DNA from 4 places in the Shewanella sp. BJSY2023SW001 genome. Region 4 is predicted to be linked to each of the others. Evidence: predicted binding sites of a transcription regulator. Region 4 holds the regulator's gene; each other region holds the start of a gene.
The links. Region 4 encodes MetJ, which represses methionine synthesis genes. Its sites were predicted from a motif close to TAGACGTCTAGACGTCTA; they were not measured.
Positions count from the first base shown of each region.

Region 1: the regulator MetJ is predicted to act here: its motif matches at 4,189-4,206, upstream of metK (methionine adenosyltransferase).
Region 2: the regulator MetJ is predicted to act here: its motif matches at 3,503-3,520, upstream of metE (5-methyltetrahydropteroyltriglutamate--homocysteine S-methyltransferase).
Region 3: the regulator MetJ is predicted to act here: its motif matches at 4,038-4,055, upstream of serA (phosphoglycerate dehydrogenase).

Region 1 covers NZ_JBKORF010000080.1:16,549-22,490, forward strand. Annotated here, with positions in the region: gene ACMHXH_RS17670 (diguanylate cyclase domain-containing protein) at 1-832, opposite strand, end outside; gene ACMHXH_RS17675 (GGDEF domain-containing protein) at 953-1,906, opposite strand; gene ACMHXH_RS17680 (GNAT family N-acetyltransferase) at 2,036-2,572, shown strand; gene ACMHXH_RS17685 (hypothetical protein) at 2,599-2,928, shown strand; gene metK (methionine adenosyltransferase) at 2,994-4,145, opposite strand; gene tkt (transketolase) at 4,591-5,942, shown strand, end outside.
Region 2 covers NZ_JBKORF010000044.1:21,098-27,039, reverse strand. Annotated here, with positions in the region: gene queG (tRNA epoxyqueuosine(34) reductase QueG) at 1-411, shown strand, start outside; gene ACMHXH_RS10600 (dodecin) at 420-623, opposite strand; gene ACMHXH_RS10595 (hypothetical protein) at 756-1,082, shown strand; gene metE (5-methyltetrahydropteroyltriglutamate--homocysteine S-methyltransferase) at 1,157-3,427, opposite strand; gene ACMHXH_RS10585 (LysR family transcriptional regulator) at 3,593-4,495, shown strand; gene ACMHXH_RS10580 (HDOD domain-containing protein) at 4,544-5,266, opposite strand; gene ACMHXH_RS10575 (GDSL-type esterase/lipase family protein) at 5,412-5,942, opposite strand, start outside.
Region 3 covers NZ_JBKORF010000008.1:60,983-66,924, forward strand. Annotated here, with positions in the region: gene ACMHXH_RS01320 (PAS domain S-box protein) at 1-472, shown strand, start outside; gene ACMHXH_RS01325 (two-component system response regulator) at 564-1,595, shown strand; gene ygfZ (tRNA-modifying protein YgfZ) at 1,654-2,616, opposite strand; gene serA (phosphoglycerate dehydrogenase) at 2,716-3,945, opposite strand; gene ACMHXH_RS01340 (DUF2238 domain-containing protein) at 4,104-4,709, shown strand; gene ACMHXH_RS01345 (helix-turn-helix transcriptional regulator) at 4,920-5,585, shown strand.
Region 4 covers NZ_JBKORF010000065.1:2,436-8,377, forward strand. Annotated here, with positions in the region: gene ACMHXH_RS14585 (bifunctional aspartate kinase/homoserine dehydrogenase II) at 1-912, opposite strand, end outside; gene metB (cystathionine gamma-synthase) at 929-2,089, opposite strand; gene metJ (met regulon transcriptional regulator MetJ) at 2,305-2,619, shown strand; gene ACMHXH_RS14600 (sulfite exporter TauE/SafE family protein) at 2,695-3,438, shown strand; gene traF (conjugal transfer protein TraF) at 3,446-4,639, opposite strand; gene nrfD (NrfD/PsrC family molybdoenzyme membrane anchor subunit) at 4,796-5,740, opposite strand; gene ACMHXH_RS14615 (4Fe-4S dicluster domain-containing protein) at 5,737-5,942, opposite strand, start outside.

The sequences.
Region 1 (5,942 bases), on a different contig from region 4:
TTGCCAGTTCCAACATAGGTGAAAGTTCGAAGTGGGAGTCAGGTGCAAAGAAGCTTTTCCCAACCAGCAGTTGTAGGCCGCAATCGCTGCGACTAACTCGTTTTTTTAAGCGGCTGGTGAGAATATCCAAATGCGCTTGGTTGTCTACAAATGCCAGGATAATGAATTGGCTCTTATTCAACCTGGTGCAGATATCTGCTTCACGCATGTTCTCCAGTATCACCCTTGCCAGTATTTTCAGGGCCTTATCTTGTTGCAGCCCGGCAATACGGTTTGAGTTAAGTTCCTTGCCTTCCAACAGTAAAAGTCCGGCATGGGAGCCCAAACGGCGACTAAGACTCAGCTGCCTTGATGCCAGCAGATTAAAGCCCCTGGGATTGAGCATACCTGTGAGTTCATCTTGTAAAGACAGAGACGCCATCTGTTCCATCAGTTGCAACTGTCCAAGCTCACTCTTGAGTAGCTCAAGCATAGGCTCGAGCAAAGACTGCAACTGCTCTATCGCTACCTTGGGTTTGCCATTTAGGATCAGTAATTCGCCAAACAGCTTGCCATCGGACCAATGAAGTGGGTACTTGATGGTCTCGGCCGGGTGAGCTGCAAAGTGTTGCAGTATAGAGGCAATATCTTCAAATTCAGTTGGGATTTCAGCCACCGAACTGTGGCTCAGGACCTGTAGCTTGGTGTCTGGCATATGCTGTAGTAACAGCACAGTTTGGGCGTGAAATATTTCTCTGACAGTGGCTAAACGGTTTTGCCAATGGCTAAGCTTCAAAGGGTCGTTGGGGTGGTCTCTTAAGCTGCTGGTTTTTTCCGTCAGTTGCGCATGCATATAGTTATCGTATTTTTGATGGCAGGGATTGCCTCAGGATACCTAACCGTTTGCGTTAATAAAATGCAAATAATCAGTTATTGGATCTGAGTCTTTTTAATGCTTGTTCTGTGCTTTGAATCAAGGCTTTTCTGCTTCTTTCTTCTGTTTGGATGACTTGAGCCCTGCTCTGGCACTTTCCAGCATGGGGGCCAACTTGGCTGCTGAGTCCGGGCTGAAAAAGCAACTGCTGGAGTCCAACTGCAATGGAGCCGAAAACTGGTTCATCTGCCGCTCAAGGCGCTTGATGATATGTTCCAGATCCCGCTCCAGATCGACAAACACCAGTAGGACATATTGGCTGTCGTTGTAGTGGGCGGCAATATCCGCGGTTCTTATGGTACTGAGGATCAGGTTACCGAGTTCCTTATGATGACGTGCCAGCGTTTCGGCATCCATATTCGCCCCGGGTATCAACTCGAAAAAAATAATGCCTGAATGAGCACCGAAGCGGCGACCGAGATTGAGCTGTCTTGGCGCCATCATAATGAAACCATAACGGTTGAGTATGCCTGTTTCCCGGTCTCGCATGGATAGCGATTCGATTCTATGGCTTTGGCATAGGAGCGCCAAGTCTTGCTGCAGCAGAATTTGAAACGGTTCCAGCATATAAGGGCTTATGTGTTGCTGCTCGTTGGCATGGGCATTGATGACACACAGGCAACCGAACACCGAGCCATCGGGCCAGAGCACGGGCCGGGATAGAATCCCAAGGACATTGCTGAACTCTTTTGGATTGTCATTATAGGTGGAGCGGGTGAGATCCAGATTAACGCCCTCGGGTGGGCTATCGACCATACGCAGGAATACACTTTCGTCTGCAGAGAATACCTTACCGGGTGGGAACCTGTGGCTGGCATCGGCGGCGCTGACAATGACTTCAAATCCCTGTTCTGTCTTTTGCAGCACAAAGACTTTGTCGGCCTGGTAGTAACGTTTCATTAGCTCACATTGATGCATCCAGCGAATAAGGTTGAGTCTGTGGCTTTCATTTTCCAATAGGCTCTTGCCTGGGTCTATGGTATCCGGGAGCATGTCTCTTCCTGAGTGATGTGGCTTAAGTTCAACTTTAAGTGTGGAAGCAGTATAGGAATTTCGCAAATCGAGTGCGGCTTAAACCTGCTTTGGCTATAATGCGGCTTCTTTTCTTGCTGAGTCTTTTTAATGCCGCAAACCATGCAATACCGCCAGGCCGAGGCGGCCGATATTGAGACGATTGCCAGTCTGGAGCAGCGCTTCGGCCAGGATGAATTGAGTGCCAGAGAGCGCACTCAAGGCATGCAAGGGCAGGGCTTTTCTGCCAAGGAGCTTGAGCCTCTGGTGGCTTCCGGCCTGGTGTGGTTGGCGTTGGACGCGACTAAGGTAGCCGGTTATCTGATAACCGGCAGTTGGGATAAACTTAAGCATTCGCCTTTGTGTCAGGCCCTCTGTCGGCAACTGGCTCAGAATCGCTTTGACCTGGAATTGAATTGGCAGCAGACTTTGCACTACGGTCCGGTTTGGGTGCATCCTGATTATCGTGGCAAGGGCGTGTTTGATAAGCTTTATGGCGCCGCCAGAGCCAACATCAGTGCGCCTTGGCTGGCACTGATCGCCGAGGATAACGAGGCGTCTATACGTGCCCATAGCCGGGATGGCCGCATGCGCACCCTGGATTTTGTCACCCTTTGTGGCCGGGATTTCTATCTGCTGCTGGGTTAACAGGCGCTTTGACGCGGGAGAGTAAGATGCAAAACACGCCAGAAACCCTACTGCAATCCTGTGAGTCGCTAAGGCTTTCTGCCTGGGATAATGTCAGATACCTGGTGTCTGTTTTGGCGCTGCAGGGTCAACAGGCAAAGGCTTTTGAAGCCAAAATCGATGGCAAGCCGCATTATCTGCTGCAAGCCTTGGGCGTCTGTTTCGACTGTGGGCGCAGCAATAGCTATCAGGTGCAGATCCGCCAGTTGACTGATACCGAATTCACTCCAATGAAAGTGTTGGATATCACGCCGCTATCGGCCGAGCAGTTGGGTTACCTCTGTATGGAAACGGCCCATTTCGATCACTGCTACTGAGATATCGCCCGATAAATAGATATAAAAAAACCGCCCTGAGGCGGTTTTTTTGCAAGCTGAGTCTATTACAGACCTGCGTCGGTACGCAGGGCTTCAGCCTTGTTGGTTTGCTCCCATGGGAACTCGTCACGGCCGAAGTGACCGTAAGCGGCGGTGCCTTGATAGATGGGGCGCGCCAGATCCAGCATCTCGGTCAGGCCGTATGGACGCAGATCGAAGTGCTGACGTACCAACTGGATAAGCAATTCTTGCGAGACTTTGCCTGTGCCGAAGGTTTCCACACTGATGGAGGTCGGTTCGGCCACACCAATGGCGTAAGACACCTGGATTTCACAGCGGTCAGCCAGACCGGCAGCCACTATGTTTTTGGCAACGTAACGGGCAGCGTAAGCGGCGCTACGGTCAACCTTGGATGGGTCTTTACCTGAGAAGGCACCACCACCGTGACGGGCCATGCCGCCATAGGTATCAACGATGATCTTGCGACCGGTCAAACCACAGTCACCCATAGGGCCACCGATAACAAAACGGCCGGTTGGGTTGATGAAGTACTTGGTGTCCTTGTTCAGCCACTGGGCAGGCAATACTGGCTTGATGATGGTTTCCATCACGCCTTCCACCAGATCCGCCTGGCTGACGCTTTCGCAATGCTGGGTAGAAAGTACCACGGCATCGATACCGACAATCTTGTTGTCTTCGTAGGCGAAAGTCACCTGAGACTTGGCATCGGGACGCAACCAAGGCAGAGCGCCGCTCTTGCGGACTTCTGACTGGCGCTTAACCAACTGGTGAGCGTAGGTGATAGGAGCTGGCATCAGCACGTCGGTCTCATTGCTGGCGTAACCAAACATCAGACCCTGGTCACCGGCACCCTGTTCTTTGGGATCGGCACGGTCTACACCCTGGTTGATATCGGGGGACTGCTTGCCGATGGCGTTCAGTACCGCACAGCTGTCGGCATCAAAACCCATATCCGAGTGGGTATAACCTATTTCGCGAACGGTTTTACGGGTCAGTTCTTCAATATCGACCCAGGCTGAGGTGGTGACTTCACCGGCCACCAGTACCATACCTGTCTTGACCAGGGTTTCACAGGCTACACGGGCCTTGGGATCCTGAGCCAGAATCGCGTCGAGTACCGCATCAGAAATCTGATCGGCGATTTTATCTGGATGTCCTTCTGAGACTGACTCAGAGGTAAACAAGTGTTTTGCCATAATTCGGAAAATCTCGTCTGTGGAATTCAAACGTGTAGAAGCATCTACATCTAGACGGCCATTTTAGTGGAATTCGACTTGGATGACACCCCTTGTCGCAAATATTTGTGCGCCATGGCGCAGGAATCGGCTCAAATGACTAAGAGCTTTTTCCACTGTTTTCAGCTATTTTGCTGAAATGTATCAGATTCATCTGTTTCTGGGTGAGGAGTTTTCCTATGGCGCTTTAACCCAGGTAGCCGCATTGAAAGCGAACAGCGGACAGGCAAGTTGACAGCTTTGTGAGCGGCAAGCTTCGCAAATGAGGCGCAAATGTAAACACAAAGCAAAGCCTGGGCTGCTTTTGGCGTTGTGAGTGGGTGAATTTTATTTGCGTCCTTCTGCCCGGTAGGGGAAAATATGGCTCCAATTTGCCCAAGACCTCTAAGATCAAGCAGGAGAGAGCATGTCTTCCCGTAAAGAACTCGCTAACGCTATCCGTGTTTTAAGTATGGACGCTGTCCAAAAGGCCAATTCCGGCCACCCCGGTGCTCCCATGGGGATGGCTGATATCGCCGAAGTCCTGTGGCGGGATCACCTCAAGCACAACCCTGTGAACCCTCAATGGGCCGACCGCGACCGCTTTGTGTTGTCAAACGGCCATGGTTCCATGCTGCATTACTCACTGCTGCATCTGGCGGGTTATGATCTGGGCATTGAAGATCTCAAGCAGTTCCGTCAACTGCACTCACGCACTCCGGGCCATCCTGAATATGGTTATGCTCCCGGCATAGAAACCACCACAGGGCCTTTGGGCCAAGGCATTACCAATGCTGTAGGTATGGCGATTGCGGAAAAGGCTCTGGCGGCTCAGTTTAACCGTGACGGTCACGATATTGTCGATCATCACACTTATGTCTTCATGGGTGACGGTTGCCTGATGGAAGGTATCTCCCATGAGGCCTGCTCACTGGCCGGTACCCTGGGTCTTGGCAAACTGATCGCCTTCTGGGATGACAACGGTATCTCCATCGATGGTCATGTTGAAGGCTGGTTCAGCGATGATACTCCCAAGCGCTTTGAAGCCTATGGCTGGCACGTGGTTGCCGGTGTCGATGGTCACGACCCACAAGCTATTAACGCCGCCATTGAAGCCGCCAAGGCTGATCCGCGTCCATCGCTGATCTGCTGCAAGACCGTAATAGGTTACGGTTCTCCCAACAAGTCCGGTTCTCATGATTGCCACGGTGCGCCGCTGGGTGATGCTGAAATTGCCGCCACCCGTGAATTCCTGGGCTGGAAGCATGAGCCATTCGTGATCCCATCTGAAATCTATGCTGCCTGGGATGCCAAGGAAGCCGGTAAGGCCGCCGAAAGCAGCTGGAACGACAAGTTCGCTGCCTATGAAGCCGCTCACCCCGCGCTGGCCGCCGAGCTCAAGCGTCGCCTCAACGGTGAACTGCCTGCCAACTTTGACGCCGATGCCAAAGCCTACATAGAGCAGCTGCAGGCCAATCCTGCCAATATCGCTTCCCGTAAGGCCTCGCAAAATGCACTGGAAGCCTTCGGTAAAATGTTGCCTGAATTCTTAGGGGGCAGTGCCGACCTGGCGCCTTCCAACCTGACCATGTACTCAGGTTCCAAGCCTATTTCGGCCGAAGATCCCAGCGGCAACTACCTGCACTATGGTGTGCGTGAGTTTGGTATGACCGCCATCATCAACGGTATTGCCCTGCACGGTGGGTTTGTACCTTACGGTGCCACCTTCCTGATGTTTATGGAATATGCCCGCAACGCCATGCGGATGGCCGCGCTGAT
Region 2 (5,942 bases), on a different contig from region 4:
TGCGATGACTGTCAACTGGTATGCCCCATCAACCGCGCCGCCCCCTTGACCGCAGAGACAGACTTTCATCTAAGGCCACAACTTAAGCAACCCAAACTGCTGGAGCTGTTCGCCTGGAGCGAGACCGAGTTTTTGAAAAACACCGAAGGCAGCGCCATTCGCCGCATAGGTCATGAACGCTGGCTACGTAATATTGCAGTGGCGCTGGGCAATGCCCCCGGCAGTGAAACCATAGTTGTCGCCCTGCAGGCGCGACTGACAGATGCCTCGGAGCTGGTCGCCGAGCACATAACGTGGGCACTGGCGCAGCAGGCAGAAAAACTCAGCGGCAAGGACACAGTGCCCATTCCCGCCCGCAAGACAGGACGCCTGATCCGGATAGTGGAAAAAGGCCTGCCAAGAGATGCCTAAATTCAAGTCTAATCCAGGGTAAAACCCACTTTGATGGTGACCTGCCAATGAGCGATGACACCGGCTTCCAGGTGGCCGCGGGTATCTATCACTTCAAACCAGCGCAGATTGTGCAGCGACTGACTGGCCGCCGCGATGGCATTCTTGACCGCTTCATCTGAGCTGATGGGGGATGAACCTGTCAGTTCTATTATCTTGTATACATGACCCATGGGGCTTCTCCTGATAGTTATCTGAGTCCGGTTGGTGACCTGAGTATAGACAGAAATGGCCGATGGCATATTTCCCTCAGTTTCTGTATATTTCTCAGTTGGATAACCATCAGAAAAAATCAAGGGATTGCCATGCAATTAAAACATTCAGGTCCAGGGATAGCCTCATTTGTCACCAGCATATTGAGTGGAATCGCCCTGTTTATTACTTTTATTGTTGCCGGAACCCTGGAAACAACAACACCGGGCGGCATGGATGAAAACTCCATGGAAGCGGTTCTTGTAGGGTTAATGATCATCTTTATGATGCTGGTCTGTCTGGTGTCTTTGGGGTTGGGTATTGGTGGCCTGGTACAAAAAGAGCGGCAGAAAATCTTCGCCATTCTGGGCACAATCTTTTCAAGCTTGATCATCATGGGCACTGTGGGCCTGATGATACTGGGAATAAGCATGAGTTGAATCTTTACCGCGTTGAAGTCAATCAACATCAGGGGCGCATTGCGCCCCTGACTGTTATTAACCACAGAATTTTATCACCCGAGTCGACGTCGCAACTCCCTGGTGGCATCAACCATGTTCTTTAAAGCCGGCTCAACTTCCTCCCAATTACGGGTCTTCAAGCCGCAATCCGGGTTAACCCAGAGCTGGCGCAGAGGAATTTTCTGCGCCGCCTTTTCAATCAGGCTCACCATGGCCTCCACTGTTGGAATGTTGGGGGAGTGAATATCGTAAACCCCGGGGCCGATTTCATTGGGATAGTCAAAGTCTTCAAAGGCATTCAACAACTCCATCCGTGAGCGCGATGTTTCTATGGTGATCACATCGGCATCCATGGCGGCAATTGCGGCAATAGTGTCGTTGAATTCGCTGTAGCACATATGGGTGTGAATTTGGGTCTCGTCCCTGACACCGGCGGCGCTGAGCTTGAAGGCGGCCACAGCCCAATCGAGATAATGGGCCCAATCGCTGCGTTTGAGCGGCAAACCTTCCCTAAACGCCGGCTCATCAATCTGAATAATGCCTATGCCCGCCTGCTCCAATGCCACCACTTCATCGCGTATCGCCAGAGCCAACTGAGTCGCTATCTGTTCGCGGCTAATATCCTCGCGGGCAAAGGACCAATGCAATAGGGTCACAGGCCCGGTCAGCATGCCTTTCACCGGTCTATCGGTTAGACTCTGGGCATACTCGGCCCAGTCGACTGTCATCGCCTTGGGACGGGTCACATCGGCATAGATCAGCGGCGGCTTAACGCAACGAGAACCATAACTCTGCACCCAGCCATGTTTGGTAAAACCAACGCCGTCGAGCTGTTCACCAAAGTATTCCACCATGTCGTTGCGCTCGGCTTCACCGTGTACCAGCACATCTATTCCCAGCTTGAGCTGCCGTTCTATGGTATCCCGGGTCACCTGTTGCAGTTGCTCTGTGTATACAGCATCGTCCAACTCCCCCTTGCGCCAGCGGCTACGCAGGTTACGAATGGCCGCCGTCTGCGGGAATGAACCTATGGTAGTCGTCGGCAACAAAGGCAGCTTGAACCTGGCCTGCTGGGCTTGTCTGCGCACCTCAAACTCATGGTTTCGGTCGTAATCAGCCGCAATCAAGGCATCAATTCTGGCACTGAGCGGTTGATTACGCCCCTGCGCCCTGGCCGCGCGCCGACTCCGGCAACGGGTGACCACGGCTTTGGCATTTTCAGTCTCAGGCGCCTCCAAAAGCGCCTTGAGCTCCTGCAACTCGGTGAGTTTTTGCCGGGCAAAGGCCAATAGGCTCTTGAGCTCGGGCGCCAGCGCGGTTTCCACCTCAAGATCCACCGGGGTATGCAACAGGGAGCAGGAAGTAGCGAGCCAGAGCCGGTCTCCCAGATCCCGTGCCAGTGGCGCCAACTGCTCGGCCACAAGATCCAGATCGGCGGCCCAGACGTTACGGCCGTTGATCACCCCAACCGACAACACCTGCTCGGGTGCCAATGCACCAGCAAAGGCCTGCAACTGCTCGGGCGCGGTGACCAGATCCAGGTGAATACCCGCCACCGGCAGTGCCGACAACAGACTTTGATGGTGAGCTACAGTGCCGTAATAGGTTGCCAGCAACAGCTTGAGCGGCGCCGACTTGAGCACGCCGTAGGCCTGATGGAAGGCCTGCTGCCAGTTGTCATCCAGCTCAAGTGCCAGCGCAGGTTCATCCAATTGCACCCATTCAACGCCTTGGGCGGCAAATCGGGCCAGAATGGTTTGATAACATTCCAGCAGCGCCGGCAGCAGTGTCAAACGGTCGAACTCTGAACCCACTGTTTTGGACAGATACAGGAAAGTGACCGGCCCCAAGAGTACCGGCTTGGCGGTGTGACCCAACGCCTGAGCCTCGGTCACCTCTTCAAACAACTGTTCCCAGGCGATATCGAAGCGTTGATCTTCGCTGAGCTCAGGCACCAGATAATGGTAGTTGGTGTTGAAGTACTTGGTCATTTCAGACGCCGGCGCATGCTTGCCACTGGGCGCTCGGCCACGGGCAATCCGGAACAGGGTATCGAGATTGACAGCGCCGCCATCACTGTGACGCTCTGGGATTACCCCCAGAGTCGCACTCAGGGTCAGCACCTGATCATAGTAAGCAAAATCGCCGACCGGTAACAGCTCCACCCCGGCATCAGCCTGCCACTGCCAATGGGTGCGCCTAAGCTCATTGGCAACGCTTTCTAATTCGGCCACGCTGGACTCACCACGCCAATACTTCTCCAAAGCAAACTTGAGTTCACGTCGACGCCCGATACGGGGAAAGCCAAGACTGTTTAATCGCATAATGTATACCATCCTTTATAAAACATGCGGCAAATGACTGATGACGCCGGAATACAACAAATAAACATGGGCGTCTGGACGTCTAGAAGTTTATTGTGCTAGTCTCAGCACAGGCAACCGAATTGAATTCAAGGGCAACATGAGCGGCATTCATGTGGAGAGGAAATGATAGAACTGAGACACCTTCGTACTCTGATAGCACTGAAAGAAAGTGGCAGTCTGGCCGGCGCGGCGAAGAAACGTTTTGTCACCCAGTCGGCACTGTCGCACCAAATTAAAGAGCTGGAGACCCGGATTAACTCCCAGGTATTTGTCCGCAAAAGCAAACCTCTGACCTTCACGCTTGAAGGTAGTCGTCTGCTGACCCTGGCAGAAGAGATATTACCTCGGGTACAGGAAACCGAATTTGTACTCAAGCGAGGCCTATCAGGAAACTGCGGCCCCTTGAAGGTGGGTATTGAGTGCCACAGCTGCTTTCGCTGGTTAATGCCTGTGATGGAAGCCTTTCATCAGTCTTATCCGGATGCCAATCTGGATCTCTCCAGCCGCCACCTGTTCGACTCACTTAATGCGCTGGAAACCGGTGAGCTGGATATAGTGCTAACCTCAGATCCTGTACCCGGCCATGCCCTTGCCTACCAGCATCTGTTTGATTTTGAGGTGAGACTGGTGATGGCCAAAGATCACCCGCTGGCAGGCAACAGTTATATTTTGCCGCAGCAGTTGGCCGGGGAAGCGATTATCAGTTATCCGGTACCGCTGGAAAGGCTGGATATTTTCCGTCACTTCCTTGAGCCGGCCGGGGTAGTGCCTGGCCCACAAAAACGCTGCGATCTCACCAATGTATTGCTGCAACGCATCGCCTGTAAAGAAGGGGTAGCGGCCTTACCCAGCTGGTCACTGACCGAAGCCCAGGGCTTGAGCCTGACCTCGGTGAAACTCGGGCAGGAAGGCCTGAAACGGCCGCTGTTCGGTGCCTACCGCCGCGACAGCAGCAATAGAGTGCAACTGCAAAGGCTGCTGGAATTGATTGCCAAAGAGGGATTACAGCGTCAGGACAGACACTGACTGAGCGGCTGCCACCGTCCCTTAAAGGCGGCGGCAGTCACAAAGCATCTAGAGAGGATTCAGCAGCAGACCGCGCTGGGACAATACCCTTCTCAGTACCAGTCCGGGCGAATTGGGATCCCGGGTCTGTCTCAGGTTATGAGCAACCATAAACTCGCTTTGCAGCTCATCATCCAACCCCAGAGATTCAAAGGCTTCCACCGTCAGCGTCTGCTGCTGGGTATCTATTAATGTCTTGATAATGCCCAGCGGAAAGCATTGCTCGGCTTCGGCGTTGAGATAAGCAAACGCTGTCAGGGCTATTATCTGACCGAATACGCTGAATAGTGCCAGAGTCTGCACTTCGTCCGCGTCTATCTGTACCCCTTGCATCTGATGCAAACTGTCCACAGATTCGATCGCCACTGACTCGGTCAAACGCCAATAGCCTTGTACCAGCTTGCGATATGGCTGCGGCAATTCATCGAGCCGCTCCTTAAGATAGAAACTAAAGGCATAACGGTAGATATTGACCTGTCCAAGGCGCACCAAGGCATCCTTGAGGCTGCGGTTGGGCTGGACTGAAGGTGAGAGCGCGTTATTGCTGCGCCACAGCAAATGGGCTGCCAGCGCGGGATCGGTCGCGACAATATCGATCACATTGCGGATATCACCATCGGCAATAATAGCCTTCTTAAGCGGGATCAGGATGCCGCGGCGCCCTATCACCTGCTCTTCGTTGGCAATAATGGCACGCACTTGAGTAAAAACCTGCTGCTCAAGATCTGTCATGTGATTCTTTAAACCTGCTGTTATTTATTATGAAGGCACTATTGCCATTTATTATGGCAGAGAATTTACCCACAAAACGCCCACCAGGGTCAAGTTCAATCGATAATTAGCCCGGTTTTTGCTAAATAGAATCAAAAAAGTAGCATCAAAAAGCGCCCGCCTCCTGCAGCTTGGAGAAGATGATTTGTGCCAAACGTAAATAACCCTGTTGATTAAGATGTACATTATCTGACTTGAGCTCGTTTGAACGCAAAAGCTCAGATAGAGTATCCTCCAGCAATATGGCACCGTGCTTGTCGGCCAGTTCGGCATATAAAGGCAGAGGTGACAGCAACAGACTCTTTTGCGGCACAGCCAGCAGCACTACCGGAATTTGCCGCTCTTTGGCCTCAAGTAACATGGTCTCAATGTTTTGCGTCAATTGCGCCTGGCTGCGACCGCGGAGAATATCGTTACCGCCTTCAAGCAAAATAAGCAGATCCGGCTTGGTTTCATCCAGCAGCGCCGGCAAACGCTCAAGCCCGGCAGCCGATTGCTCACCGGAAATCCCGGCGTTGATCACCTCACAACGGCACAACTCAGCCAGACGGCTGGGATAATCATGCCCGGCCTTGGCACCCACGCCTTGGGTCAGGCTGTCACCGAAGGCCAGCAGTTTGCCATTACTGCCGATATA
Region 3 (5,942 bases), on a different contig from region 4:
CAAGGAACAGCAGCAGGAAGAAGCGGTTAGGGCGGCGCATACTTTGAAGGGACTGGCGGGCAATCTTTGCTCTGAGGCTTTGGTGGAAGAGGCTCGGCAATTGGAAGCTAAGTTGGCGGCCGCTGAAGAATGTGAGCAAGAGTTGCAGGCAGTGGAAAAGCGGGTCGCCGTCATTGTCGACGCCATTGCAGATTGGATGGGTGATAAGCCACAAAGCGCTCTTCAGACGCAAGCCGATGCGGCCGAGGAGATGGATGTCGAGACGCTTAAAACCGCTTTGCAGCAACTGCAAAGCAGTCTGGAAGATGCCGATGCCGATGCCGTCGTTCAACTGGAAGCATTGAGCCGCCGGGTGAGTAAACCTTTGTGGCAGCGCTTGAAACCTGTCAGCAGCATGGTCGGCAGCTATCAATTTGATGATGCTGCCGACCTTATTCGCGAATTACAGCAAGAGCTGAACGAGGCGGAATAAGCCTGACTATACTCAACGGGTAATTACGGGCTACGGCGGAACCTGCTGTGCCGAGATGCAAATCGGTGTCTGGAGCAAGAGGGAGATTGGGATGGAAAAAGCCACTGTGTTGGTGGTGGATGATACACCGGAGAATATTGATATTCTGCTCGGGATCCTCGGCGATGACTATAAGCTCAAGGTGGCGATAGATGGCCCAAGAGCGCTGGCGTTGGCGCAGAAGAGCCCTCCGGATCTGATCCTCCTGGATGTGATGATGCCGGGTATGAATGGCTATGAAGTCTGTAAGCGTCTCAAGCAAGAGCCTATGACTTGCCATATTCCGGTGATCTTTGTCACTGCTCTCTCTGAAGTGGCCGATGAGACCCAGGGCTTTGATTTGGGCGCTGTCGACTACATCACCAAGCCTGTCAGTGCCCCGATAGTTAAGGCGCGGGTGCGGAACCACCTGGCCCTCTATGATCAGCAGCGCTTGCTGGAACAACAGGTGCGTGAACGCACTCACGAGCTGGAACAGACCCGTTTCGAGATCATTCGTCGTCTGGGCCGCGCTGCCGAATACAAGGATAACGAAACCGGCTTACACGTTATTCGCATGAGCCACTACGCCAAGCTACTGGCGCAGCAAGCCCAGTTGCCGGAACACTTCTGTGAACTACTCTATAATGCGGCGCCCATGCATGATATCGGCAAGATAGGTACGCCGGACGCCGTGCTGAAAAAGCCGGCCAAGCTGGATGCCGAAGAGTGGAGAATCATGCAACAACACGCCGAAATTGGCGCCGAGATTATTGGTGAACACCCGGATCCTCTGTTGCAGATGTCCCGGAGGATAGCATTGACCCACCACGAAAAGTGGGACGGCTCAGGTTATCCCAAAGGTTTAAAAGGCGAAGATATTCCCATTGAGGGGCGAATCGTCGCCATTGCCGATGTCTTTGATGCCCTGACTTCGATTCGACCTTACAAGAAGGCCTGGAGCATAGAAGATACCATGGCGTTACTGGAGTCTGAGGCAGGGAAACACTTTGACCCTGAACTGGTGGAGCACTTCAAACAGATATTGCCCCAGGTGATTGAAGTGCGTGACACTCATATGGAAACCGAGTCCGACGCCGAATAGCGACAAACTGCGGATAAAAATAAAGGCGCCGACGGCGCCTTTATTGGGTGATTTATTGTTACTCCTGCTCTTCCAGAGAGTAGGGTAGAGGCATTACCGTCAGTTCGCTGTTTTCATCATCGGCGATACGGAATTTGGCACCGACTTCTGTGTCATTGGCCAGTACTGCGGTCAGCAGTAACTCGCCATTTCGTTGTACGGCTTCAATAATGCTGCCACCCTTACGAAAACCTCCTTCCAGCGCCATCTCCAGCGTGGTTTCCGGGGTGACATCGACAGTGGCTTTGCCCTTGAGAATATAGAGGGCTCGCTTGTTGCCGCCGCGATACTTCATTCTGGCCACGGTTTCCTGGCCCATGTAGCAACCCTTGGTGAAGCTGATGCCGTTGATGGCTTGCAGGTTGCACATTTGCGGTACAAATTGGCCCATGTGTGCTGCCGGCAGGTTAGGGTAGGCGGCAAGGATTTCCAGCTCTTGCCAGGCACTGGCATCGACTGGAGGCTGCTGGCAGATGGCATCGGCCTGGGCTTTGGGCAGTACCAGAATAAAGCGCTCGCCGTCCTGCAGCACTGCGCCGCCATCGACAGCGCTGACTTGTTGCTCGGTGTTGAAGCCCGGAAGCTGCTCTGTCAGCCAAGTGCTCGCCTTGGCACCGGCAACACCCAAGAGGCTGTAATCGTCGCTGACATCGACCAGTTCGGCCTTACTGAATACCGCATACTTCTTCAATTGCGGCAAGTCGGCTGCCAGGGTATCTTTTGGCATCATCAATATCAGGGCGTCACCCAGAGTAAAGGTTCTGAAGCTTGAAAGCATCTTGCCTTTGGGGTCGCAGTGAGCGCCCCAGCGCCACTGCTCTGTCGTGAGAGAGCTGATATCTGTGGTGACCTGACCGTGGATAAAGCTGCGGCCCTGTTCACCGGTAACGGCAAGCAGACCCAAGTGAGAGAGGCGGGAAATAAGCAGATCCGGAATGCCGGCATCCAGAGGCCAATCGGGCTGAGAAACGCAAATGCTCATAACAAGATCCTGAGATTGAAGGCATTAAGAGATCTGCGATTGTAGCGGATTTGACAGAAATAAACAGGGCGCCAAGGGTAATAAGGCGCCCTGTGAAAATCAGAACAGCAAACGAGTACGGATAGTGCCTTCGATAGACTTGAGTTCTGTTAGTGCTTCTTCTGCCTGAGTGGTATCCACTTCCATTACCACATAACCTATGGTCGGCGTGGTTTGCAGGTACTGGGCTGAAATGTTGATGCCTTTTTCTGAAAACGCCTGGTTAATCTTGATCAGAATACCTGGACGGTTATGGTGAATATGCAGCAGGCGAGAGGCATCTTTATGCTGCGGCAGCGATACTTCCGGGAAGTTGACTGCCGACAGGGTAGAGCCGTTGTCTGAGTATTTGGCCAGCTTGCCGGCAACTTCAATACCTATGTTTTCCTGAGCTTCTTCTGTGCTGCCACCTATGTGAGGGGTCAGCAGCACATTGTCCAGACCGCGCAGCGGGCTTTGGAATTCATCTGTGTTGGACTTGGGCTCAGCCGGAAACACGTCGATGGCAGCACCAGCCAACTGCTGCTCCTTGAGGGCGACGGCCAGGGCGTCGATATCCACCACTGTGCCGCGGGAAGCGTTGATCAATATGCTCCCTTTGCGCATCATCGCCAGTTCGGCCTGGGCAATCATCTCTTTGGTCTGTGGTGTTTCAGGTACATGCAGGCTGACCACATCGGCCTGAGACAGCAGTTGCTCCATGGAGTGAACTTGTTGGGCGTTACCCAGCGGCAGCTTATCTTCGATATCGAAGAAGATCACTTTCATCCCTAAAGTTTCGGCAAGGATCCCAAGCTGGGTGCCGATATGACCATAACCTATAACCCCAAGGGTTTTGCCGCGGGCTTCAAAGCTGCCATTGGCGCTCTTGAGCCAGCCACCACGATGGGCCAGGGCGTTGCGCTGCGGGATCCCGCGCAGCAACATGATGATTTCACCGAGTACCAGTTCGGCCACGCTGCGGGTATTGGAGAAGGGCGCGTTGAATACTGGAATACCCAGTTGCTCGGCAGCCTTGAGATCGACCTGGTTGGTACCGATACAGAAACATCCTATGGCAACCAGCTTTTCAGCTTGTTGCAAGACTTCTTGGGTTAGTTGGGTACGGGAGCGGATTCCGACGAAATGGGCATCTTTGATCGACTGCTGCAGCTCAGTGCCGGAAAGTGATGCCTTATGATACTCGATATTGGTGTAGCCAGCCCTTTCCAGCACATCAACGGCTGATTGGTGGACGCCTTCCAACAACAGGATTTTAATTTTATCCTTGTCCAGCGAGTGTTTCGCCATGATATAGGTACCCTCTTGATTATTAACTAATGTACGTATGCTATGATATTTTCGCTCATGCCCAACCAAAGTAGCACTTTTTTCAGATTAAGTGGAGGGCTAGATGGCTAAAGTATTTTTTCCTAATAGAGAACAATCACTGGCATAAGGAAAGTGGCTTGAAAAACACAATTATCTGGCTGGTCATTTATTTTGCGGTACTTATCTGGTCGGCGATAGCCCCCAAAGATAATTTTACTTGGTGGCTGGAAGCGCTGCCGGGTATGCTGGCGCTGCCGATACTGTTTTTTACCCGTAAGCGTTTCCCGTTGACTCCACTGCTTTATGGCCTGATTTTGGTGCACTGCCTGATCCTCTTTGTCGGTGCCCACTACACCTACGCCGAGGTGCCACTGTTCGATACCTTGGCACAGTGGATGGGTTCTGAGCGCAATAACTACGATAAACTGGGTCACTTGGCGCAAGGGTTTATCCCGGCCATGATTGCTCGGGAGATACTGCTGCGTAATCGGGCAGTGAAGCCGGGTGCCTGGTGTGCCTTTCTAGTCAGTTGTTTTGCCTTGGCCTTATCGGCTTTCTATGAACTGATAGAATGGTGGGTCGCCGTTGCCACCGGAACCGGCGCCGAGGCCTTTCTCGGCACCCAAGGCTACGTTTGGGATACCCAGTCGGATATGCTGATGGCCCTTGTCGGTGCTATCGCTGCCTTGTTCTTCTTATCCTCATTTCATGACCGTCAATTGCGGCATTTAAACGTAGATTGACAGTTGGAACAAAGAGTTTTGAATACACTCTTTACAATCTTCCGTCTGAAAAATCTGTTAAAGATTGTTAGAATAATACTTTATGGTGATGAAAACCGGACGTTATCTGGTCAGAATCGTCTGATGCTTTTTGTGTAGTCGCACTTAAAGTGATTAAGGAAGCTATCCCTTTAGGGATATAAGCAAGACTTTTCAGGGAGAAGAGTAAAAATGAGTAGTATCAATGAGTTGGTTTTTATAAATCAAATAGCCGCCCCTTGTCATTTGGCCATACTGGCCGAGTCCATCGGTCTTAAGACTCGTATAGTACGCCACCCGGAGCAGTTGGAACCGCAGAAGAGTGATAGTACTTTTTATCTAATCTCTCAGAAGGGGGCAGCGCTGGATAATAAGGGGATCCCTTTATTGGCCAGTCGTTTGGTTTCTCATGTTCCGGTCGCCCTTTATCAAGTCAGCAGAGGGTCACTGGATCAGGAATCAGCGATGTTGCTGGGGATCCGCGGAGTGCTCTACTCAGATCAGCGTATCGATCTTATGCTCACTGGTCTACGCAAGATGGTGGCCGATGAGCTCTGGTACGACAGAACCCTTATCAGTAAGATGTTCCGTAAGTTGGTCAAAACTCTGGACACTGGCAATGAGATGTCGGCCGATACGGTTTCCATGCTGCAGATGTTGACCCGGCGTGAACGTACCATTATTCAGCTGGTTTCCAGTGGTGCCAGGAATAAAGAGATAGCCCAGCGTCTGTGTATCAGTGAGCATACGGTCAAGGCGCATATCTCATCGATTTTCCGCAAGACACAATCTCGTAATCGAGTCGAATTGTTGCGTTGGGCCCAGACCTATCAGAGTCACTTCGATCTCATCAGTTGATTTGTCGCTGGATTCAGCCTGAACTTGGCCCCGAATGGGGCTTGTTTATGTTTTGATGGCTTTTTATGTAAGCCAAGTCAGTGGAAAATTCCTGTCAGAGTGCGGCAATCGCCGCTGCTTTGTGCTTTTTTACGCGTTGGGAATGGCTTTCAGCCAAAGCTATGATAGTTGTTGTGCCTGTGGCGAAAGTCGTGGGGCTTAAGCATTCCAATCTGTTCATAGCTTGCGTTCATAAGCACGCTCGCCACCGGCGAGCATTCGCCCTCAGCCACGTTATTTGCGCCAACGGCTGTCGGCGACACCGAGGAGGGATTGGAGCAATTCTGTGAGAGCTAACTTGTTTGAAGTTACCTATAT
Region 4 (5,942 bases):
ATTGGTCACCACAGGGGCACTTGCGGCATCACTCTTGGGGGCTATCAGGGTAAAGTCGGTATGCGAGGCGTAGCTCGAACGCACCGCCAGACTGACCTCGGTATCAAACAGCGGCTGCAGGGTACGGCAATGCAGTACCGGGGAGCCAAGCCGCGCCAGGCGGTCGGCCTCAGCCAGCGACATACTGCTCAGTAGCCTGGCATCGGCAATCTTGTTGGGATCGGCATTGAACACCCCTTCGACATCTGTCCAAATGGTCACCCTGTCGATATCGGCCAGGCTGGCTATCAGGGTGGCACTGAAGTCGGAGCCGTTGCGACCGAGCAGCAGAGTTTCGCCTTGGCTATTGGCGCAGATAAAGCCGGTGATCACCAGGCGTTCATCGGGATGCTCGGCCAGCAGCCGCTGCACCCTTTCGCGGGACTCATCGAGGCGAATCCTGGGGACTGCGCCCTCATCGGCAATCAACAAACTGCGGGCATCCACATGGGAAGCGGCAACACCGGACTCCCGCAGCAGCGCCGCCATCAGTCTGGCCGACCAGCGTTCACCGAAACCCACCACCTGATTGCATTGGTATTCGCTGAGTTCAGGCAAGGACAATAAACTGGCCAGTTGCGCCTTATCTGTAGACAGACGCTCCCGCAGTTGACGTGCCTGTTCATTACCCAGCAGCTGTTCAATCAGATTTTGCTGATAACCGACAAGCTCCTGTAGCTCCTCCTGCCACAGAGCGCCCGACTCCTTCAGGGTCAACAGTTTATAGAGAAAATTAGTACTCTTGCCGGCGGCGGAAACCACTACAAGATCATCGGCATGACCATGGGTCAGCAAAATATGGGCGACCCGTCGGTAGCAATCGGCATCGGCGAGACTGGAACCGCCAAACTTATGTAGGTGACAACGTGCCATCTCAAGCTCCTTCAATTCAACAGTTTGCGGCTGCCGCCAATCCGGCGGCGATATCGTCCAGCAGATCCCGGCCATCTTCTATGCCCACAGACAAGCGAATAAGCGTGTCTTTAATACCGGCTTCGGCGCGAGCCTCACTCGCCATGGCTCTGTGGGTCATGGTGGCGGGCACCGCCACCAGGCTCTCAACTCCTCCCAGGCTCTCGGCCACGGAAAACAGCTTGAGCGCGCCGAGGAAGGCAACCACCTGCGCTTCATCACCCTTGAGTTCAAAACTCAGCATAGCGCCAAAGCCACTCTGCTGCCTGGCGGCAATCTCATGGCCTGGGTGGCTCTTAAGCCCCGGATAATAAACTTTGTCGACCACCGGGCTCTGACTCAGCAGCGCCACTATGCGCTCGGCATTGGCCTGATGCTCGCGGATCCTAAGCGCCAGAGTACGCAGGCCACGCAGGGTCAGGTAGCTGTCGAAGGCGCCTCCGCTCAGTCCAAGCGTGTTGGACCACCAGTGCAGCTGCTCTGCCAATTCGGGATCTTTGGCTACTACGGCACCGCCCACCACATCGCTGTGGCCATTGATATATTTAGTGGTCGAGTGCACCACTATGTCGGCCCCCAACAGCAAAGGCTGTTGCAGCGCCGGCGATAAAAAGGTGTTGTCAGCCACCACCAATGCATCCTGCTGGTGGGCTGCCTCGGCAATGGCGGCAATATCCACTACCCGCAGCAGTGGATTGGATGGCGTCTCGAGCCACACCATGCGCGGCTTTTGTGCCAGGGCAGCGGCAAGAGCTTGCGGGTCGGTTTGATCCAGCACCTGCAAGCGAAACTGGCCCTTGGCCGCCAGATGGGTGAACAGCCTATAGCTACCGCCATAACAGTCATGGGGCACCAACAAGAGGTCATCCGGCCCCAGCAGGTTGACCACCAGAGTAATGGCCGCCATGCCGGTCGCTGTAATTGCCGCACTGCAGCCCTGTTCCAGCTCCCCCAAGGCATCCCCCAGAATGGAGCGGGTAGGATTACCCGAGCGGCTATAATCAAAGGCTCTTGGCTGAGTGTGCCCCTCAAAGGCATAGTTGGTCGACAGATAGATGGGAGGCACCACGGCCCCGTGCTGGCTGTCTGATTCGATGCCCTGCCGGACCGCTGTGGTTGCTAATCGCCGCTCTGTCATAATCGACTCCTGAATGCTGAAGTTCGACACCATAAAGATGTCTGGACGTCTAAATCTAACCAATGACCATCCGGCCGTCAATAGGCATCAAGACGTTTGGACGTCCAAATGTATGGGTTTCTGTTCATATTGCACAGATTTTGCAGGCAATCATTTGACTGTATCCTGTAAGGGTTTAAAATCTGCTGCGAATTAGTGAGATCACAGGTGAATCAATGACTGAATGGAATGGCGAATACATCAGCCCTTATGCCGAACACGGCAAGAAGAATGAGCAAGTGAAAAAAATCACTGTCTCTATTCCGTTGAAGGTACTGAAAGTATTGACCGATGAGCGCACCCGGCGCCAGGTAAACAACCTGCGGCACGCCACAAACAGCGAACTGTTGTGCGAAGCCTTCCTGCATGCCTATACCGGCCAGCCACTGCCCAATGATGAGGATTTGTCCAAAGACAAACCCGACAGCATCCCGGAAGAAGCCAAACGCATGATGGATGCCATGGGCATTGAATGGGAAGACATGGAATAAGTGTCTTATTCCTCTGAATTATCTTATTGTTGAACAAGGATCGCTGCGCGATCCTTTTCTTTTGGGGGCTTGCGAATGCTGTCACTGATAGATCCCGTCACCCTGTTACTGGCATCCCTGATCATATTTACCGGCGCCCTGACCCAGTCGCTGATAGGCTTTGGCCTGGCCGTGGTAGCCACACCTTTGCTGTATATCGTCGATCCGGAACTGGTTCCCGCTCCTGTTATCGCCATGGGGTTTTCCATCGCCCTGCTGACACTGGTACGCGAGCGCGGTCACCTGGAATTCAACGGCTTGCAATATGCCTTGCTGGGACGGCTCCCCGGCGGCCTGATTGGTGCCACCCTGCTGTTACTGGCGCCGCAGCCGATTATGGGCTTGACCATAGCCCTGATTGTGGCCGTGGCCGTATTTCTCAGCTTCAGAAAGTACAGTATCAAAATCAACCGCCTCAGCTTGTTTATCGCCGGGATCTTTTCCGGGATCTTCGGCACCGTGGCCGCCATAGGTGGGCCACCTATGGCCCTGCTGCTGGCGGGAAAAGACGCCAGTCAGTTCCGCGCAGCGCTGTCGGCCTTCTTTATCTTCAGCTCATTGATAGCCTTGATCATTCTCGGCTGTTTTGGCCTCCTGACCCTGAGACACCTATGGCTGTCGCTGTTGCTGCTGCCTTCGGTTTTTCTCGGTTTTCTGGTGGCTGGCCGTTTGGTGGGCAGGGTAGATAAAGAGAAGACCCGAGTCCTGACGCTGGCGCTGTGCGCCCTGAGCGCCCTGCTGCTGACAATCAAATCAACTCTGGCGCTCATCAACGGTTAAATCGCTGTTAGAAGTGATAGCTGGTTTGCAGCACGCCACCTATGGCATCGTCACTGCCAAACATGCCGGTGAGATCCAGCCGGAAGCTGTTGCCTATGGCAAAACCTGTCCCCAGGGAGTAGAGATCGGCGCTGTGATCATTGAGATCCTGGCGATAACCGAGCCGTAAAGCAACCCAGTCAGCAGGCCGGTATTCGCCACCTAAACGCCAATAGCGGCTGCCCTCAAGCTCGGCAAACTTATCGTTGTCGGTAAGATCCAAGTCGCTGCTGAGCGAAAAAGCCGCCCAGTCATAGGCCACCCCGGCGGTAACCATAGGTTTCACCTGATAGGTAAGCTGCACGCCGCCAGCCTCTATGCTGCTTAAGTCCCGCTCGATAAGATTACGTCCGCTGACACCGATAACCAAACCATCCAATGGCTGAAATGCCAGGCCGATATCCAGATTAAAGCCTGTGTCATCACTGCGATAATCATCATCATTGAAATCATCGGCATCGAAGTTGTTGGCGCTGACAGCATAGTTAAAACTATCCAACCGTTGCAGCTTGGGGGTGACTCCCACTGTCACCGGCATATTGACGATAGATAGCGGATAGCTCACGGCCACTCCGAGCTCGGAAACCGCCCCGGCTACCACTCGCCCCTGGGAGGTCAAATCTTGGATTTCCGGCGGGTTATTGGGGTCCAGATTATCCAGGGCATCAATATCCGCAGCGGCGATTTCGGCAATCCCCAAGGCATCGAGATAACTCTTGAATACAAAGGCATAGCTAAAACCATCCGAAGGCATGACCAACGCCATATTGATACCGGCACTGACATAGGCGTTGTTGCCCTGCAGCGATTGCAAGTCACCACTGAGGCGCTTGCGGTAGTCATCGATAGCCGCTGTGTCGGCAGCATCTATGGCATTGACCAGAGCGTCATAGTTATCCTGCAAGGCATCAAACTTATCGATCATCTGATCTTTATCTGCGCCATCTGCGCCTATGGTGGGAATAAGTAAACTGAAGTCACTGCTGCGGTGCGAGGGCAAAGCCAGCAGCGCCGGATTGGAAAAGGCCGCCGCCTCACGATTACCGGCCGCCACGGCAACGCCGCCCATGGCATCGGCGCGGGCCTCATAAACATCCTGCCCAGCCAGCGCCAGCGTGCTGGCAAGCCCCGTGGTAAGCAGTGTCAACAGACTCAGTTTCATCTCATCCCCCTCTTGCTTTTATCTGTAACCAGACGCAAGACGTTAGTTACATGGGTTAAAGATAGTCCAGATCTCAGTGGCACAATGGTATCAAGATACAAAAAAAGCCCGTATCAAATAATACGGGCTGAGGCAAAACAGGTTCAGAAGTGCTTGTTAACCAAGATAGCTCTGACCTGCATAGAGAATAAAGTGCCTAAGTGCCAGCACCCCGGTCAGGCTGCAGCAGGCTACCGCCAACATAGCGCCCTTGGTGTGACGGGTACTCGCCGGCAGCAACAACATGGAAAGCAGTGGGATACCAAAGCCTATACCCACAACCCCAATCCAGAACACGCTGGCCCAAACGCCGCTTGTCAGTGATGCCAGCGCTGCCGCCGCTGCACCGCCCTTGAAATAGAGCGCGCAGAACAGCATGAACAGGAACAGGATTTCTGCCGCCATTACCGGCAGTTCCAAACCGTGCATCCGTCCCAGCTGTGGGCAGTGCTTGTCTGTCTTGAACAGCAGCAGCGCCACTACCGCGTTGGCGGCCGCACCGGCCGACAGACCGGACACCAGGAACAGCGCCGGTAATACGGCAGTGTTCAGCATGGGGTAGGCGTTCATGGCGGAGATCAGGAAGCCTGTGTAAGCACCCACGACAATCGCCAGCACAAACAGCAGTACTTCCATAGTCTTGCGAAGGCCAGTCAGTGATTCTGCAATCCCTTTAAGAAAGCCCAGACCCCAGCTACCGAGATCATCTTTCAGCACGACCAGCGCATAGGCAAAGGTCAGCGGAATATAGGCCAGCAGCGCCAACACCCCGATGGACATCACAGATGTCAGGTTGTAGTTGATCAGGATCAGCCAGAAGTGGAACGGCTTGGTCAGGTCAAACACCAGACACAGCATCCCCAAACAGATAGCCACTGGCGCTATCAAGGCTGCCGCCTTGAGAATACCGCTGTCACCCTCTGTCTTGTTTTGCACCCAACGCAGCCCGATCCCAATCAGCAGACTACCCGCCGACAACCCAGCCAAGAAGAGGTAAACCGCTATGACCCAGTTCCAGGTTACAGGGTCGTATTGTGTCATATCGCCCCAAGTATTGTTCATGATTGGATCCCCCCTCTCTTGACAGGAATACGGTAGATTCTGGGTTTAGTACCCAGATGGGTCTTGTCCTGATAAGTCACGCGGGTGTTGAGCAGAGTCGCCACCTCGCTGCCGGCCTCGTTGGCATCACCAAACACCAGGGCATCGGTAGGACATACGGTCACACAGGCGGGTTGTTCGCCGCGAGCCAGTCGGGTGTCCT